2 regions of the Jonesia denitrificans DSM 20603 genome follow, and region 1 is predicted to be linked to the other one. Evidence: riboswitches for the same ligand, from Rfam matches in the RefSeq annotation. Region 1 holds a riboswitch; the other holds the start of a gene.
The links. A riboswitch is a leader RNA that binds a small molecule or an ion and turns the genes downstream of it on or off. The one in region 1 is predicted to bind cyclic di-AMP.
Positions count from the first base shown of each region.

Region 2: linked by a shared signal. The riboswitch ahead of JDEN_RS13280 (C40 family peptidase) and the one ahead of JDEN_RS10005 (C40 family peptidase) in region 1 are both predicted to bind cyclic di-AMP.

Region 1 covers NC_013174.1:2,176,208-2,184,001, forward strand. The annotation lists gene JDEN_RS09970 (DUF2971 domain-containing protein) at 1-436, opposite strand, end outside; tRNA gene JDEN_RS09980 (tRNA-Arg) at 945-1,017, opposite strand; gene JDEN_RS09985 (hypothetical protein) at 1,096-1,656, opposite strand; gene JDEN_RS09990 (OsmC family protein) at 1,946-2,386, shown strand; gene JDEN_RS13850 (hypothetical protein) at 2,459-2,632, opposite strand; gene JDEN_RS09995 (hypothetical protein) at 3,099-3,848, shown strand; gene JDEN_RS10000 (universal stress protein) at 3,874-4,827, opposite strand; gene JDEN_RS10005 (C40 family peptidase) at 4,997-5,812, opposite strand; cyclic di-AMP (ydaO/yuaA leader) riboswitch at 5,815-5,979, opposite strand; gene JDEN_RS10010 (metal-dependent transcriptional regulator) at 6,173-6,877, opposite strand; gene serC (phosphoserine transaminase) at 7,047-7,794, shown strand, end outside.
Region 2 covers NC_013174.1:2,599,853-2,607,646, forward strand. The annotation lists gene pyrE (orotate phosphoribosyltransferase) at 1-125, opposite strand, end outside; gene JDEN_RS12170 (SDR family NAD(P)-dependent oxidoreductase) at 145-954, opposite strand; gene JDEN_RS12175 (RBBP9/YdeN family alpha/beta hydrolase) at 964-1,590, opposite strand; gene JDEN_RS12180 (exodeoxyribonuclease III) at 1,639-2,433, shown strand; cyclic di-AMP (ydaO/yuaA leader) riboswitch at 2,609-2,780, shown strand; gene JDEN_RS13280 (C40 family peptidase) at 2,780-3,634, shown strand; gene JDEN_RS12190 (TetR/AcrR family transcriptional regulator) at 3,621-4,244, opposite strand; gene clpB (ATP-dependent chaperone ClpB) at 4,336-6,933, opposite strand; gene JDEN_RS13920 (LppM family (lipo)protein) at 7,174-7,794, shown strand, end outside.

The sequences.
Region 1 (7,794 bases):
TCGTGTAGCGAACTCGACAAGATAGAACCTGTTGCACATCTGAAGCTTTTTCGAACGCATTGATCAGCTTCTCTTCATCAAAAACAAGTGCTACACCGTCACCTTGATTACCATAGTGAGACCAAAGAGTCGAAGAGTGAATCTTGCTCGCTTGCGAATCCCAAGACACGCTCGGTGATTCTCTTGAGAAGCACTTCATGTAGATGTGTTCAGTTCGAAAGTGGAGAAACGCTTCGCGAAGCCTTTCGTTATCATCAGAAAGTTCGTGAACATAGTTCGTGCCATCAAAGCCGATAGAGGGAATCGCTGGTTTGAACTCGCGTAAGTCGTTTGACGCTTTCCCAAGAGGACGAACCAATAGCTTTCCCGAAGTGATAACCAACTTTGCAGTCTCGAACCCTGTGAAGTGTAAGAGCGCTCTTCGTTGTTTTCCCATAAATCGCTGTCACCTTAGCTCGATGCGATGGGTTGGCACGCCCAGCCGCTGTTAGTTCTCCGCACTACGTCATAGCTGCTAGATGGTTACCACGTTCGCGGGATATTTCCTATGTCCATCAGGAACTATGTACCCTGTGAAGAGCCGAGGGCTCCTTCCACAGGCAAGCAGCAATGGCGCCCGCAAGGGTATCCTCATATGAGAAATACACTAAACATCGGAGATCAGGGCTCCGAAAGAATAATACTCCACTCTCTAAGCCACACGGCAGTGTCTATTGCCGTTACCTCTGGGGCTACGGTCAAGGCTATTCAGACATTTCTGGGACATGAGTCTGCAGCGATGACTTTGGACACGTATGCAGGGCTCTTTGATAAAGACTTGGACATCGTTTCTGATGCTATGTCTGAGAGAACTGCAAAATGCTTGCTCCTTAAACGGGAATCAGCCCACCAGCTTGGCACTGGCAGGCTGACTCTTTTTACCGTCTGATCTGCGGTTATGTACGTGCGCTCGGGCAGATTCGAACTGCCGACACCCGCTTTAGGAGAGCGGTGCTCTATCCCCTGAGCTACGAGCGCTTGGCTGTGAGGCCACACCAAGACTAGCCTGGGCGGGTTGCTGGCGCAAAAACCTGATGTCTGGTGGGGTTGTTTGCGTTAGTACCGGTTGCGCACGTCGACGATGGCGCCGTCAGCTTTGGTGTAGATGAAGGACCAATGGCGGGACACGGAGTAGGAGTCAAGGTAGTCACCGACCCGGCGGTCACACCCCATCATGACGTTGAATGACACGGACTCGGAGTCGATCGCGGTGACGCCTTGGTCTGACCAGGTGCTGCACTCCACTGTGTATTCAGGGTTTTCTAACTGTTCTGCGGTGAGGATCTCTGATTCCTTGAAGTAGGTATCTGTTTCGGAGATGAGGTCTTTCTCAAATGTGTCAATGAGTTCATCGAGTTTGTTGACCGCGGTGGGGGTGAGGGAGATTTTCCCGATCTGGGTGATGTCGTCATCCTCGACTTTCACGCCTTCGGCCATGGAGCTTTGCACGTAGCTGGGCAGTTTCCAGCTCAGTTCGTTTGCGGCTTGTTCAAGCACTGGGACGGGTGCGACTCGATCCAACGCCCGGTAGGGGGTGTTCGTGGAAATGAGGATATACCCGCCAACGGTCACGCCAATGTACACGATCGCGCCGATGATCAACTGGGTGCGCTTCATATCACTCCTCAAAGTCGCTGCCTGCTCGTCTGCAGGGAGCACATCATGATTGCCCCCTACTTTGCCAGTAGTAGGCAGGATGGCGCGTCCACCTAGAGGCGGATCTTGCGGGGCCGTCCATCAGCCGATGCGCCCACCCACCACGCCAGCCCGTCACGTCACGTCACGTCACGTCATGTCACGTCACGTCACGTCACGCCAGCCCGTCACGTCACGGTGCATGCTGTGCGCTGTGCGCTGTGCGCGGACAAGCGCTTGGTGTTGGGGGTGTGGGTGGGAGACTAGGGGCATGACTGATGAACTATTAACCCCTGGACAGGCTCCGGCTGATTCTGTGTGGGTCGAGCGTGTGGGTCCACGTGAGTATGTTGGCCATAATGACCGTGGCGCGACCGTGCGGTTCGCGGGCGCTGGCGTCGAGGGAGCTTTTACTCCTGGTGAGGTGCTGAAGCTTGCTGCCGCGGCGTGTACCGGTTTGGTGACGGATAAGGCGTTGGCTCGCCGTGTGGGTGATGATTACACCGCACAGGTGCAGGTGTCGACTGTCAAGGATGAGGAGAACAACAGGTACACCTCGGTGGATGAGCGGCTTGTGGTGGACTTGTCTGGGTTGGACCCAGAGGCGCGTGAGCGGCTTGTTGCGCTCCTTCACCGCACGATTGAGTCTCAATGCACGGTGGGGCGGACCATTGTTGCTGGCGCGGAGGTTCACGCCACGATCACTGAGTGATTGGTGGGGAAAGCAAAGACCGTGAATGCCTGCTGGCATTCACGGTCTGGTTTTCCGTCCCGGCTGTGGCCGTTACGCGGCTTGTTGCTCGTTGATGATGCGCATGGCGCCGCAGTCGTTGCAGCGTGCGATCACGAAGCCTTCGCTACGTCCACGCTCTAGGGTGTATCCCGGCATGGAGCAGCTGAAGCGATGTTCAACTCCGTTGATATCAAGCGTCACAGGGCGCTGGAGTAAAACTGTCATTGGCTTCTCCTTTCTTTACTGTGTACCACCACGTGGGTTGGTACGGGGGTGCAGGTACTGTGGGACAGCACCTGGAGTTCTGGTGTGGGCGGGTGCCCGTTTCGTTGCGGGGAGTGCCAGTCAGCTTCTCTGCCATCTCATGACATACCCACGCTAGGCGGTTGATGTTAGGTCTACGTGAACTCGCCGTTACCACCGGGCAATTTTCTGGGGTTGGCCTCGGTTCACGTTGTCTTCTCCAACATCGTAGTTCTTCAGCCTATTCCATCATTATGCGTTTGACTAGTTGATTTTCTGGACGTCACATTTTTGTCGTCTCGGGGTTGTCGCCCTGGACTTTGAGTTCCACGGCGACAAGCCCCCTGCCTGTCACACATTATCGGGGTGCTCATGTCAGGCGTGGCGGCTACGATGGTTCCCCACCGTGCCTTGTTGTGGGTGGTTGTTTTGGTGAATAGGAGTTGTGATGCCATATCCTCCGACCGCTGGTGGTCCACAGTCCCTTGTTGATTCTGCTGTTGCCCATGCCACGAAGATCCCTGCTCCGCGTATTGCCGCGCATGTGCGGTCGTTGCGGCGCCGGAATCCGAACGCTTCCCCGGAACGGATTATTGAGATTTTGGGCAGTGAACTCCACACCATCCTTGCGTCCACGGGTGGTGCGGTAGGGGCTACTGCTGCGGTTCCGGGTGTGGGTTCTGGGACAGCGTTGGCGTTGACGGCAGCGGATTTGGCGGCGTTTTTTGGTGCCGCTGGTTTTTATAGTCTTGCTGTTGCTGAGGTCCACGGGATCCACATTCACGATGCGCACCGCAGGAAGACTCTTGTTCTTGCGTCGGTCCTTGGTGAGGCTGGTGCGAAGACGGTGGTGGGGATGTCTGGTGGGTCGATGACTCACTGGGCGAAGGCGTTGTCCACAGCTGTTCCGTCGTCCAGTATTAAGCAGGTGAACCGGGTGTTGTCTTCCCGGTTTGTGAAGCGCTATTTCTTCCGCCAGGGGGGCGTTGTTGTTGGGCGTCTCATCCCGTTTGGGGTTGGTGCTGTGGTGGGCATTGTGGGGGGCCGTGCGCTTGCGCACACGGTGATTCATCAGAGCGCGAAGGCGTTTGGTCCGCCTCCTGCGAAGTTCACGAGCCCGTTGATTGAGGAAATTGAGGGGCAGTCGTCTTCTGCTCCTGCTGATGTTCCTTTGTTGGGGGTAGCATCACCGATGTGAGCCGGCTGTTGCCGCGTAGTCCTGGTTATTCGGGTTGTTGGTTCTGTGCTGGTGATACGTCCAGTGGTTCTGCCTGGTCGGCTTTTTTGTTGATGATCAGGACGGGGCATTGCGAGTGGTGAAGGACTGCTTGGCTGGTTGATCCCAGGAGGAGGCCGGCGAATCCGCCGCGTCCGCGCGAACCGACAACCAGGAGGTCGGCTGCCTGGGAGAACTCGGTGAGGAGTTCTGCGCCTGTTCCGTCGAGCACGATTCGGCGGATGGTCATGCCAGGGTTTTCGTCTTCAACCGCGTCAATGATGGTGTTGAGTCCACCTTCAATGTCTTTGAGGACTTGTTCGTGGTCCACGGCTGCAGGCAGCCATGCGAGGATCCCTGATCCGGAGGTCACGGGGACTCCAGTGACTGCAACGAGTTCTGCGTCAAAGAGTTGAGCAAAGTGGACTGCTTTGTGGAGTGCTCCGTGTGCTGAGTCTGACCCGTCCACTCCGACAATGATGCGGTTGACCGGTGTGATCGCTGGGAGGGGTTCGTCTTCTTTGAGGTCGCGTCCTGGGACGACGACCACTGGGCAGGCTGAGTGGGCGGGGAGGGCAGAGGACACGGTGCCAAGGATGCGTTCAGCGAACCCGGATCGTCCACGGGTGCCCACGACCACAAGGTTGTGTCCTTGGGAGAGTTCAACCAGGGCTCCTGCTGGGTCCCCTGAGGCGATCTGTGCGGAGACGGGGACACCGTGCGCGGTGACCCGTTCGGCGGCGCTGGAGAGCACCATACGCGCGCCTTCTTGGATGGTGCTGTCATCAAGAGCCGCATACCCGCCATCAAGGGAGGCTGCCGCGAATGTCGGAAGAGAATAGGAACACGCAATGGTGAGACTAGCCCCGCACTTTTTCGCGAGGGCGGTTGCCCAGTCAAGTGCGTGCAAACTAGCAAGTGAGCCATCAACTCCCACGAGGATGCTGGGGGTAGTGGTCATAGCGGCCTCCTTGAGCGTGGTGCGGTGAACGTGGCCCGTGTCACCACACGGTTCCTTTGCCTAAACCTTACCCCCCAATGGCCTGGTTATGCACGGTGTCCAGGCATAAGAAACGGGGGGTGCTGACCTTTCAGGTCAGCACCCCCCGTTTCTGTGAACGAGTGATCAATCAGGAAACGCGAATGAACACAGGGTTTGACTGCCAGATTTGGCGGAACTGGATTGTCTTGCCTGGTTGTGGTGCGTCGATTTGCATGTTGCCACCGGCGTAAATGGAGATGTGTCCCGGGCTCCACAGGAGGTCGCCTGGTTTTGCTTCTGCGCGGGACACCACGGTGCCGGCGTAGCGTTGCTGGGATGAGGTGCGTGGCAGGGAGATCCCGAGCTGTGCGTAGACGTAGGAGGTGAACCCCGAGCAGTCAAAACCAGCAGGCGTTGAGCCACCGGAGACGTAGGGAACTCCGACGTAGCGGGACGCAATCTCAAGGACTGCGTTCCCGTTCACTGACTGAGGGACAGCTGCCTTGGTGGTGGTCTGCTGTGTGGTGGAAGCAGTTGACGTCGATGCAGTGCTGCTGGTGAGTTCAGCGCGCTCGTTGGTGCGTGATGCGGCCTGAGTGACCTCACGGACTGGCTCTGGCTCTGGCTCTGGCGCCGGGGTGACCTTGATCTTGGATTTTTCCACAGACCATTTCGCGTCAACGTCAACGGTAACGGTTGGGGCAGCCCCCACAGCGGCTTGGGCCTGAGAGGTCAACGAGGAGATGTCAATGGTGCCCGCAATGTTCTGCGCCTCAAGAGGTGCAGCAGTTGCCGGGGTGGCCACTGTTCCCAGACCTACAACAAGACCTGAAGAAATCGCCACAATGGCTGAGCGTCGCCCGTAGTTGGCAACGTTCTGGCCTGCACTTGTGGCAAGTGCAGCAAGTGGCGCGAGAGCATTGCGCTCGTGGCGGTGTCGCGCCCGGTAAACAGCGTTAGTCACAGTCGTCTCTCCAGTTATGCCAGCGAGGTAAGCTGTCGGGTTCGAGTTGGAGTCACTCGGCGCTCCAGCTGTTGTGTACAGCTTTCACACTTCACCCCAAGGCTGTGCTTCCAGCCAATGTGTGGTTCCCCCGCCCCTGTCTCGGGTTGTCCAGGCTCCACGCGGTGACAGGGCTAGGCGGTCCGCATGAACACTTCATCAAAGGCAAGTTTGGTGAAGCAATCGCTACTCTACCCAACCATCCCCACGATTGTCACGCTTTGGTCACGCACAATTTTTCGCCCACAAATGGGGAGAGCTCCCCATGGCGGGGAGCTCTCTGTCAAATCCTTGGCATACCAGGTGCAACGCACTATCACCTCACGCGACAGCCACAAAAATGTGACGTGCGACATCCTGAGGAATATCTAGCAGGATCGGCGCACCAATCCCCTGCACCGCCACCACCCCATAATCTGAAGCAGTGAGCGTGACCTGCGCACCAGGGGTGACCCCCGCATCGTGAAGCCGCCCCAATAAATCACTATCGGTCTGAACAGGCTCACCCAACCGCACAATGGTCACCACCTGACCGGCCGCTGGTTCCCGCATGACCCGATCCGTCAGCGACACCACGCCATCAAGGAACGCTTCCGGCTCATCACCCACACCAATCTCAGCCAGACCAGGAATGGGGTTGCCGTATGGGGAATACCGTGGTGAGTTCAACAACTGCACCAGCCGCTCTTCAACGCGTTCTGACATGACATGCTCCCACCGGCACGCCTCGTCGTGAACGAACTCCCACTCCAGCCCAATAACATCGGTGAGTAGACGCTCCGCAAGCCGGTGCTTACGCATCACACGAGTTGCTTTGGCCTGCCCTAAGTCGGTGAGTTCTAGATGGCGGTCACCAGAGACATACAACAACCCATCACGTTCCATCCGAGCAACCGTTTGGGACACGGTTGGACCTGAGTGGCCTAAGCGCTCAGCAATCCGCGCCCGCAAGGGGACAATCCCCTCCTCCGCCAACTCATAAATCGTCCGCAGGTACATTTCCGTGGTGTCAATGAGATCGCTCACAACACTGTCCCTTCATCTGTCCGCTTATGCTCCTAAGCATGCCATGAAACCGTTTCACTTCCGCGAAAGACTGCCCGCATCCACCTCGACCAGTCCCCACCCCGCTGAATCCTGCATCACCATCCGAACAACAGTCCTTCCCCCACCTGACGCGCGATACAGTAGCCCTGTGACGCACACCATCAGCATCCCAGCGGCCCTTCTTCCCAGCGACGGCCGGTTTGGCTCTGGCCCATCGAAGGTTCGCAGTGAACAACTGGACGCCCTCAACACCACAGGGCGGCACATTCTAGGCACCTCACACAGGCAGTCTCCGGTAAAGAACCTCGTGGGACACATCCAGTCCGGTTTGCTGGAAATGTTCGATGCGCCGGAGGGGTACGAAGTTCTGCTCGGCAACGGCGGGTCCACTGCCCTCTGGGATGCGCTCACCTTCTCGTTCGTGCAAGACCGCGCTGCACACGCAGTGTTTGGAGAGTTTGGATCCAAGTTCGCCAACTCGACGAACAAAGCTCCCTTTCTCCAACCCTCAGCGATCACCACATATTCCCCAGGCGCGGCCGGGCTTCCAGAGGCCACACCGGATGCTGACGTGTACGCGTGGCCACACAACGAAACATCAACCGGTGCGATGGCCCCCATCCACCGGGTGAGTGACAACGGCCTCATGGTCGTTGACGCAACCTCCGCGGCTGGCGGACTCCCCGTCGACCTCACTGCGACCGACATGTACTACTTTGCGCCGCAGAAATCCTTCGCCGCAGATGGCGGTTTGTGGTTGTCCTTTGCGTCGCCTGCCGCTATTGAACGCATCGAGCGTGTTGCCGCCACCGAACGGTGGATTCCCGACTTCCTCTCCCTGAGCATCGCAGTCACCAACTCGCGCGCCCAGCAAACCCTCAACACTCCCGCACTGG
Region 2 (7,794 bases), 420 kb from region 1:
CGCAAATCCACGTAATAGTCAGCTGTCGCACCAGAGGACAACGTGACCGTTCCATGGACGACGGCCAGTTCACGAATCAGGGCAGCAAGCTGTTCACGAGGTGTTGGGGAAAGTGTCTCAGTCACACCACCAGGGTACGCGACGTTAGGTCTGGCTTGGCGTGGTGATCGGATTGCGGCGTCCAGCTGCCGTGCTGGCCACTGCGCCACGCACTTGCAATGCCCGCACAACAAACCGCGGCAAAATACGCAACAAGCCAGATGCTCCCTTGTACCGCAGTGACGGGGTTGAAAGGACCGCACCACGGCGCGCATCGGCCAGAGCTTCACGGACAAGTTCCTCCGCTGACAGCCACGCAACCTCGGGGAACCCCGAATAGTCAATGCCTGCACGTTCGTGGAACTCAGTGTGCACAAACCCAGGGCACAACGCCATCGCGGATGCCCCCGTTCCTGACAATTCCACAGCAAGTCCTTCGGTGAAGGACCGCACCCACGCTTTATGCGCCGAGTAGGTGCCTGATGCGGTGAGCGCGGCGACCGAGGACACATTGATAATGAGCCCTCGTCCCCGTTGGCGCATGACCTTGGCTGCGGCATGCGATAACCGCATGACCGCCTCCACCATGACCGTCAACGCCTCGGCTTGGTCGTCAATCTCAGAATCCAGGAACCGAGTGTTGATGGCATACCCAGCGTTGTTGACCAGAAGGTTAATGGGGCGGTCCCGGTCACTGAGCCGCTGCACAACCGAGTCGATCCCCTCGCGTGTCCCCAAGTCAGCGGGGAGCACGTCAACATGAACACCCGCAACCGAGTTCAGTTGCTGGGCGACCGCATCAAGCCGGTGGGCATCGCGTGCCACCAGGACAAGGTTGTGGCGACTCGCAGCCAGTTGCCACGCAAATTCCAACCCAATGCCTGCTGTTGCTCCAGTGATCAGTGCTGTTGCCATGACTTCAGCCTAGTCGGTGTGCTCGGGCTCGGGGAGTCGGCGGGCCGCACAGCCGCGAAGAAACCGGAGAATCATGTGCCCATGGAGGACTAGTCCCCATGCAATCCCAGGAATATGCCCCACCACGCGCATCCGCACGTTGTGCGCCCCTGGAATCATCGTGTCTGACGGGAACACCACCCCATCAACCGCAGCGCGCAACGACATCACCCGGTCCCGTTCCTGCGGGTCAAGCTCCGCCACAAACTCGGCAATGTCGTCGAGGGCATCTTCAAATACGTCATTGACGTCAAAAATAGGTTCCGGGATGATGTGGGGTCGGTGAATTTTCCCGCAAATGAGCACTGCCCCCGCGACCACGTCACTGCGAGCCGAAAAAGCACCCAGCACGGCGCTTGCACCGGCACTTGCCCCCACCAACGCGACCGTCTCTCCGCGCTCGTGGCGCGCATCGATCATCGCGATCAGGGCAGCTAACCGCTCCTCCCAGGCGATCTCGCCCGCCCACCCCACCGTGAACATGCGGACCCGCGCTCCCAGCGGACGCCACAGGCGAAGCGCCGCCCATTGGGCGGACAGCAGGAACCGGGTACGGTCAAATAACCCGGGCACGTAAATGATGGTGAGCGCAGACATGATGGAGTGATCCTACCGCCTGGCCCGCAACACGATAGGCTTGCTGCCATGCGACTGGCCTCATGGAATATCAATTCAATCCGTGCCCGTACTGACCGCGCATTGGCGGTTCTTGAACGTCATGACATCGACGTCTTGGCGTTGCAGGAAACAAAATGCAAGGACGAGCAGTTCCCCGTGGCGGCGTTTGAGGAAGCTGGGTATGAGGTCGCCCACGTTGGGGTGAACCAGTGGAACGGGGTCGCGTTGATTTCGCGGGTCGGGCTTGACGATGTGCACCGCGCGTTCCCAGGCCAACCCGGGTTTGGTGAGGACCCGGTTGTTGAAGCACGTGCGGTGGGCGCAATCTGTGGCGGGGTGCGCGTGTGGTCGTTGTACGTGCCCAATGGGCGCGAGATTGACCACCCTCACTACCACTACAAGTTGCAGTGGCTTCACCAGTTGAAAAACTCTGCACAGCAGTGGACCGCCGATGACCCGGCAGCACAGGTCGCGCTTGTGGGTGACTGGAATGTGGCGCCACGTGACACCGACGTGTGGGACCGGGAGTTCTTTGAGGGGAAAACCCACGTGACTGACCCTGAGCGTGCCGCTTTTGCCGCCTTTGGCGACATTGGCTATACGGAGGTTTCTCGAGTCCATGTACCCGAGGATGTTTACACATACTGGGACTACCAGCAGCTTCGGTTTCCTAAGAACCAAGGGATGCGTATTGATTTTGCCTGGTGCTCCCCCGCCTTGACCAAGCGGGTGACTGGAGTAGAGATCGACCGCAATGAGCGCAAAGGTAAAGGCGCATCTGATCATGTTCCAGTTATTCTCGACATTTCGGAGTCACTGTGATCTTGGCCCGCGGGTGAAAACCTTCCACGTGGAAACCTCTCATACAGGTTGTGAACAGCGCAGACAACGCCAACAACAAACAGGTGGCCCCAGTGTGTCGTGACCTACTCGTGACATTCACGCAAACACTGTTTAATCTTTAATCGTCTCGACAACCGTCAGATGACGTCGAGATACCAGATGAACGCCGAGTGCTGCCGGCATCTGGTTTCCTGGACTTACGGCAGCAGTGGGGGACCCACTCTTTCCGGTTGCTTGTCAACCTTGGGGTGAAGCCGCATCCGCGGCCGGGACATACCTCGTTCCGAACCCGACAGCTCACCTCACAGGCGTCCGAGGTATCACCATGACACGTACACAACGCGTGGCGCCTGAGCACGCCCTAAAACCGGGCACAACACGCAAGCGCCGCCCCACCCTGACCATCGCTGCACTCACTGGTTCGCTGATCCTCGCCGGGATCGTCGCACCAGCAACAGCGCAAGCCACCCCGACAAGCACCGCAGCCACCACAGTAGCCACCGCGCCAGTGGCAGCAGCAACACCCCTGAACACTGCGGTCAAGAAGGCACCCAGCATCAAGGTGTCGACGTCCAAGAAAAAATGGGCTAAAGGCTCCACCCCCGCCAAAGTTGGCACCAAAGTTGTTGTGGCAGGCAAAGCAGCAACCGGAAAAGCACAGTTCTACGTGGGCAAGAAACGCGTTGCCACAAAAACCCTGAAAAACGGGAAGGCAACCTACCGGCTCTCAAAGAAGCTCTCCGCCAAGAAGCACACCGTGACCGTGCGCTACCTGCCAACAGGCTCCGCAAAGAACATCAGCACCACCGGGTCAAAGGCCACCCGCGTGCAGGTCAAAGCATCAAAGACTGACAAGGTCCTTGCCATTGCGAAAGCTCAAGTCGGCGTGAAATACCGCAGTGGCGGCACCAGCCCTAGTCGTGGCTTCGATTGCTCAGGGTTCACCCAGTACGTGTACAAGAAAGCTGGCGTGAAAAAACTTCCCCGCACCTCAAGCGCCCAAAAGCGCGCGGGCAAGCGAGTATCGCGCAGCGCCGCACGACCAGGCGACCTCGTCTGGAGCCCAGGCCACGTCGCGATCTACGCAGGCAACGGCAAAATTATCGATGCGCCACGCCCAGGCAAGAAAATCGCCGTCCGAAAAATGTGGCAGTCCAACCCCGTTTTCATCCGGTTGTAACTGTCTCCGGGGTGTTCCCACGCCCAGTGAAGGAGAGAAACTCGCGCACGATGCGTGGCATATCGACGTGGCGGTCAGGGAGACCTGACCGCCACCCGTATAACCACACCACTTGCAGCCCATCCATTAACGCCACCAGCGCTTTGGCCACTTCCGCTGGATCAAGCGTGGGTGACAACTTCTCTTGGCGGCGTAACTCCTCAAAATAGAGGGTGTATCCCTCAAGGGTGCGCCGGTAGCGCTCCGAAAAATATTCATGGGCAGGGTGCGCCGGGTCCGTTGCTTCCGCACTCAACTTCGCAAACAACGACACCATCCCCGGGCGCTCCATGTTGCGCTCCGCCAACTCCACGATCGCGTCGACCAAGTCATAGCCCTGCTCCAGCAACGGCAACGTGATGCGCACATCCTCGGCGTCACGCGCATCCAACACGGCCAACAACAGGTCGCTCTTGGATGGGAAGTGGTGGAGCAACCCGGGGTGGGAGATGCCAACACGGGCGGAAATATCACGTAGTGACGCTTCGTAATACCCGTTCTTGGCAAACACGATCATCGCTTCTTTGATGATCTCCTCACGGGTTGATTTCCCGCGCGCGTATCTGGCCATGACGATGTCCGCCTTTCAACCCCGTTGTTGCGGTAGGTATTCACATTCAACCACACAATGTGACCTAGGACACTTGTGCGTCCATCACCGCCTACACGGGCCGCACATCAACAATCAACCCGTCGGGGCCAGCAGACACAGCAATGACGCTGCCCTCCACCGCCTCCCCCGCCAAAATCAGACGAGCAAGACGGTCGCCTATCTCCCGTTGCACCAACCGGCGCAACGGACGCGCCCCATACACTGGATCAAAACCGGTTTCCGCCAACCAACGGCGCGCATCATCTGACACCGTCACACTCATCCGCCGATCCGCCACACGCCGCTCAATCTCAGCGACCTGCATATCGACAATCTTCGTCAGCTGAGGCAACGTCAACGCATCAAACATGACCACATCATCAAGCCGGTTCAAAAATTCCGGCTTAAAGTGAGCGCGCACCGCCGCCATCACCGACTCCCGCTTCGCCTGTGCATCAGTGATCGGATCAATGAGGAACTGTGACCCGATGTTGGAGGTCAACACGAGAATTGTGGAGCGGAAATCCACGGTTCGTCCCTGACCATCGGTGAGTCGGCCGTCATCAAGGACCTGCAAGAGGATGTCAAAAACCTCGGGGTGAGCTTTCTCGACCTCATCAAGCAGAACCACCGAATACGGACGACGGCGGATCGCCTCAGTGAGCTGTCCACCCTCGTCGTAACCCACATACCCAGGAGGAGCCCCCACCAACCGAGCCACCGAATGCTTCTCACCGTATTCCGACATGTCAATGCGGACCATGGCACGCTCATCGTCGAAGAGGAACTCCGCGAGCGCCTTAGCAAGTTCGGTTTTCCCGACCCCGGTGGGGCCAAGGAACAGGAAGGACCCGGTGGGTCGGTTCGGGTCAGAAACCCCTGCCCGGGAGCGACGCACCGCATCGGATACCGACGCGACTGCTTCTTCCTGACCAATCAGACGCCCACCGATACGTTCTTCCATGTGGAGGAGTTTGTCGGATTCCTCTTGGAGGAGACGCCCGACCGGGATACCGGTCCACGCTTCGACAACTTCAGCGATTTCGTGGGCGTCAACGCGTTCACCGACAAGGCGTTCTCGCGTGTCTGTCTCGGCGGTGATGTTCTCAGCGGTCACGGCGTCGTCCAGTGCTCGTTGAACGGCAGGGATCTCGCCGTAAAGGATCCTTGACGCTGTTTCTAGGTCACCGTCCAGTTGAGCGCGTTCGGCTTGGGCGTGGAGGTCATCGAGTTGTTTGCGTAGTTCTCCCGCTTTGTTGAGACCACCGCGTTCGCGTTCCCATCGGGCGTTCAGTACCAGGAGTTGTTCTTGGGCGTCAGCGAGTTGGGCGCGCACCTCGTCAAGCCGGGTCGGGGCTGAGGCGGCGTCGGAGTCGCGCAGCGCGATCTCTTCCATGGTGAGGCGTTCAATAGATCGTTCCAGGGTGTCAATTTCGACTGGGGAGGAGTCCATTTCCATGCGCAGGCGGGAGGCCGCCTCGTCAATGAGGTCGATCGCTTTGTCGGGCATGCGTCGACCGGTGATGTACCGGTGGGACAGTGTTGCTGCCGCAATAACTGCGCCATCTGAGATTTCGACACCATGGTGCGCTTCGTAGCGGGGTTTGAGACCGCGCAGAATTGCGATGGTGTCTTCCACGGATGGTTCATCAACGTACACCTGCTGGAATCGGCGTTCGAGCGCTGGGTCTTTTTCAATGTTTTCGCGGTACTCGTCGAGGGTTGTTGCCCCGATGAGGCGCAGCTCTCCTCGTGCAAGCATGGGTTTGAGCATGTTACCGGCGTCCATTGCTCCTTCTGACCCGCCGCCTGCTCCCACGACTGTGTGCAGTTCGTCGATGAACGTAACGATCTCTCCGTCTGAGGATTTGATTTCGTCGAGGACGGATTTGAGGCGTTCTTCGAAGTCACCCCGGTATTTTGCGCCGGCAACCATGGCTGTGAGGTCAAGGGAGATGAGTCGTTTGTTGCGCAGTGATTCGGGGACGTCGTTTTTGACGATGCGCTGGGCTAGCCCTTCAACGACTGCCGTTTTCCCGACGCCAGGTTCTCCGATAAGGACTGGGTTGTTTTTGGTGCGCCGGGACAGCACTTGGATGACGCGGCGGATTTCGGTGTCTCGGCCGATCACCGGGTCCAAGGAGGACTCTCGTGCTGCTGCGGTGAGATCGATTCCGTATTTTTCTAACGCTTTGTAGGTTCCTTCTGGGTTCGCTGAGTTGCGATCTTTGCCCTGTTGGAGTGAGGGGAGTTGTTGGGTCAGCGCCTCGTAGGTGGCTCCAGCTTTGGTGAGGAGGTCGCCGGCTGTGCACTGTGTGTGGGCAATTCCGAGGAGGAGGTGCTCAGTGGAGACATAGGTATCTCCTGCTTTATCTGCTTCTGCGCGGGCACGTTGAAGAGCGAGCCCGAGGTCGTGGGACGCAGTAGGTTGGGTGACCGAGGTGCCACTGACAGTGGGGAGTGCGACCAGTGCGCGCCGGACATCTGCCCCCAGCGTCTGGGTGTTCACTCCGGTGAGTCGGAGTAGTTCGCTGGCGAATCCATCTGTTTGGTCAAGCAGTGCTGACAGCAGGTGGAGGGCGTCGACTTGGGGGTGGGAGGCGGCTGTGGCGGACTGAATGGCGTCACTGAGCGCCTGTTGGGTCATTGAGGTGTTCTTTGGTTCCATGTTCGTGCCTTCTGTACTCGTGTATGAGGTGTCTATGAAGAAGAACCCGCTCAAAGTTGAGTCTATTCCACTCAACTTTGATTTGCATCTCTCAGTCGTGTATTCCACCCCGCGTGAACCCCATGAACCGGTTAGTCTGTAAGAACACTGACCGCGGACCACACGGCAACCACCCCAAAACCCACGGGCACGGCAGAAGCCACCACCTCGTCAATGACGACCCTCAGAAAAAAGGCCACCATGCGAACCTCACCCCACACAACAGCGATCGCACGCATTGTCGTTGCCGCAGTGACGTTGGTCGCTCTTACTGGTTGCGTCCGAGTCCACACCGACCTCACGCTCAATAACGACAACACCGCGTCTGGAGAAATCATCTTCGCGGTCTCGGACGAGTTTGCAGAAAGCCTGGGCATGACGCCCGAGGAAGTCGCAGACGCCCTCCTCACTACCGGTGACGGCGCAGCAGACCAAGGCATTGGCGCCGGTGCCACGTCCGAGGAGCCCTACCAAGAAGACTCCTACACCGGGACGCGCTACGTGTTCGAAGCGACCCCCATCAACGACACCGCCAACGATGAGGCACTCTCCATCATCCGAGAAGACGATGTTTTTGTGGTGAGCGGAGTCTTCGAAGACCAGCTCTCTGACCCAGAACTTGCCGGACTGGAAGATCCCATGTTGAGTTCCATGGATGTTCGGTTCTCCATCACCTTCCCTGGTGATGTCATTGAAACCAACGGTGACATCGACGGGAAGACTGTCACCTGGACCTACACCCCGGGTGAAGACCTCGTCATGGAAGCACGCGGGGAAGCCACCGGATCTGGACTAGACATCCTCAGCACACCAGAAGGCGGT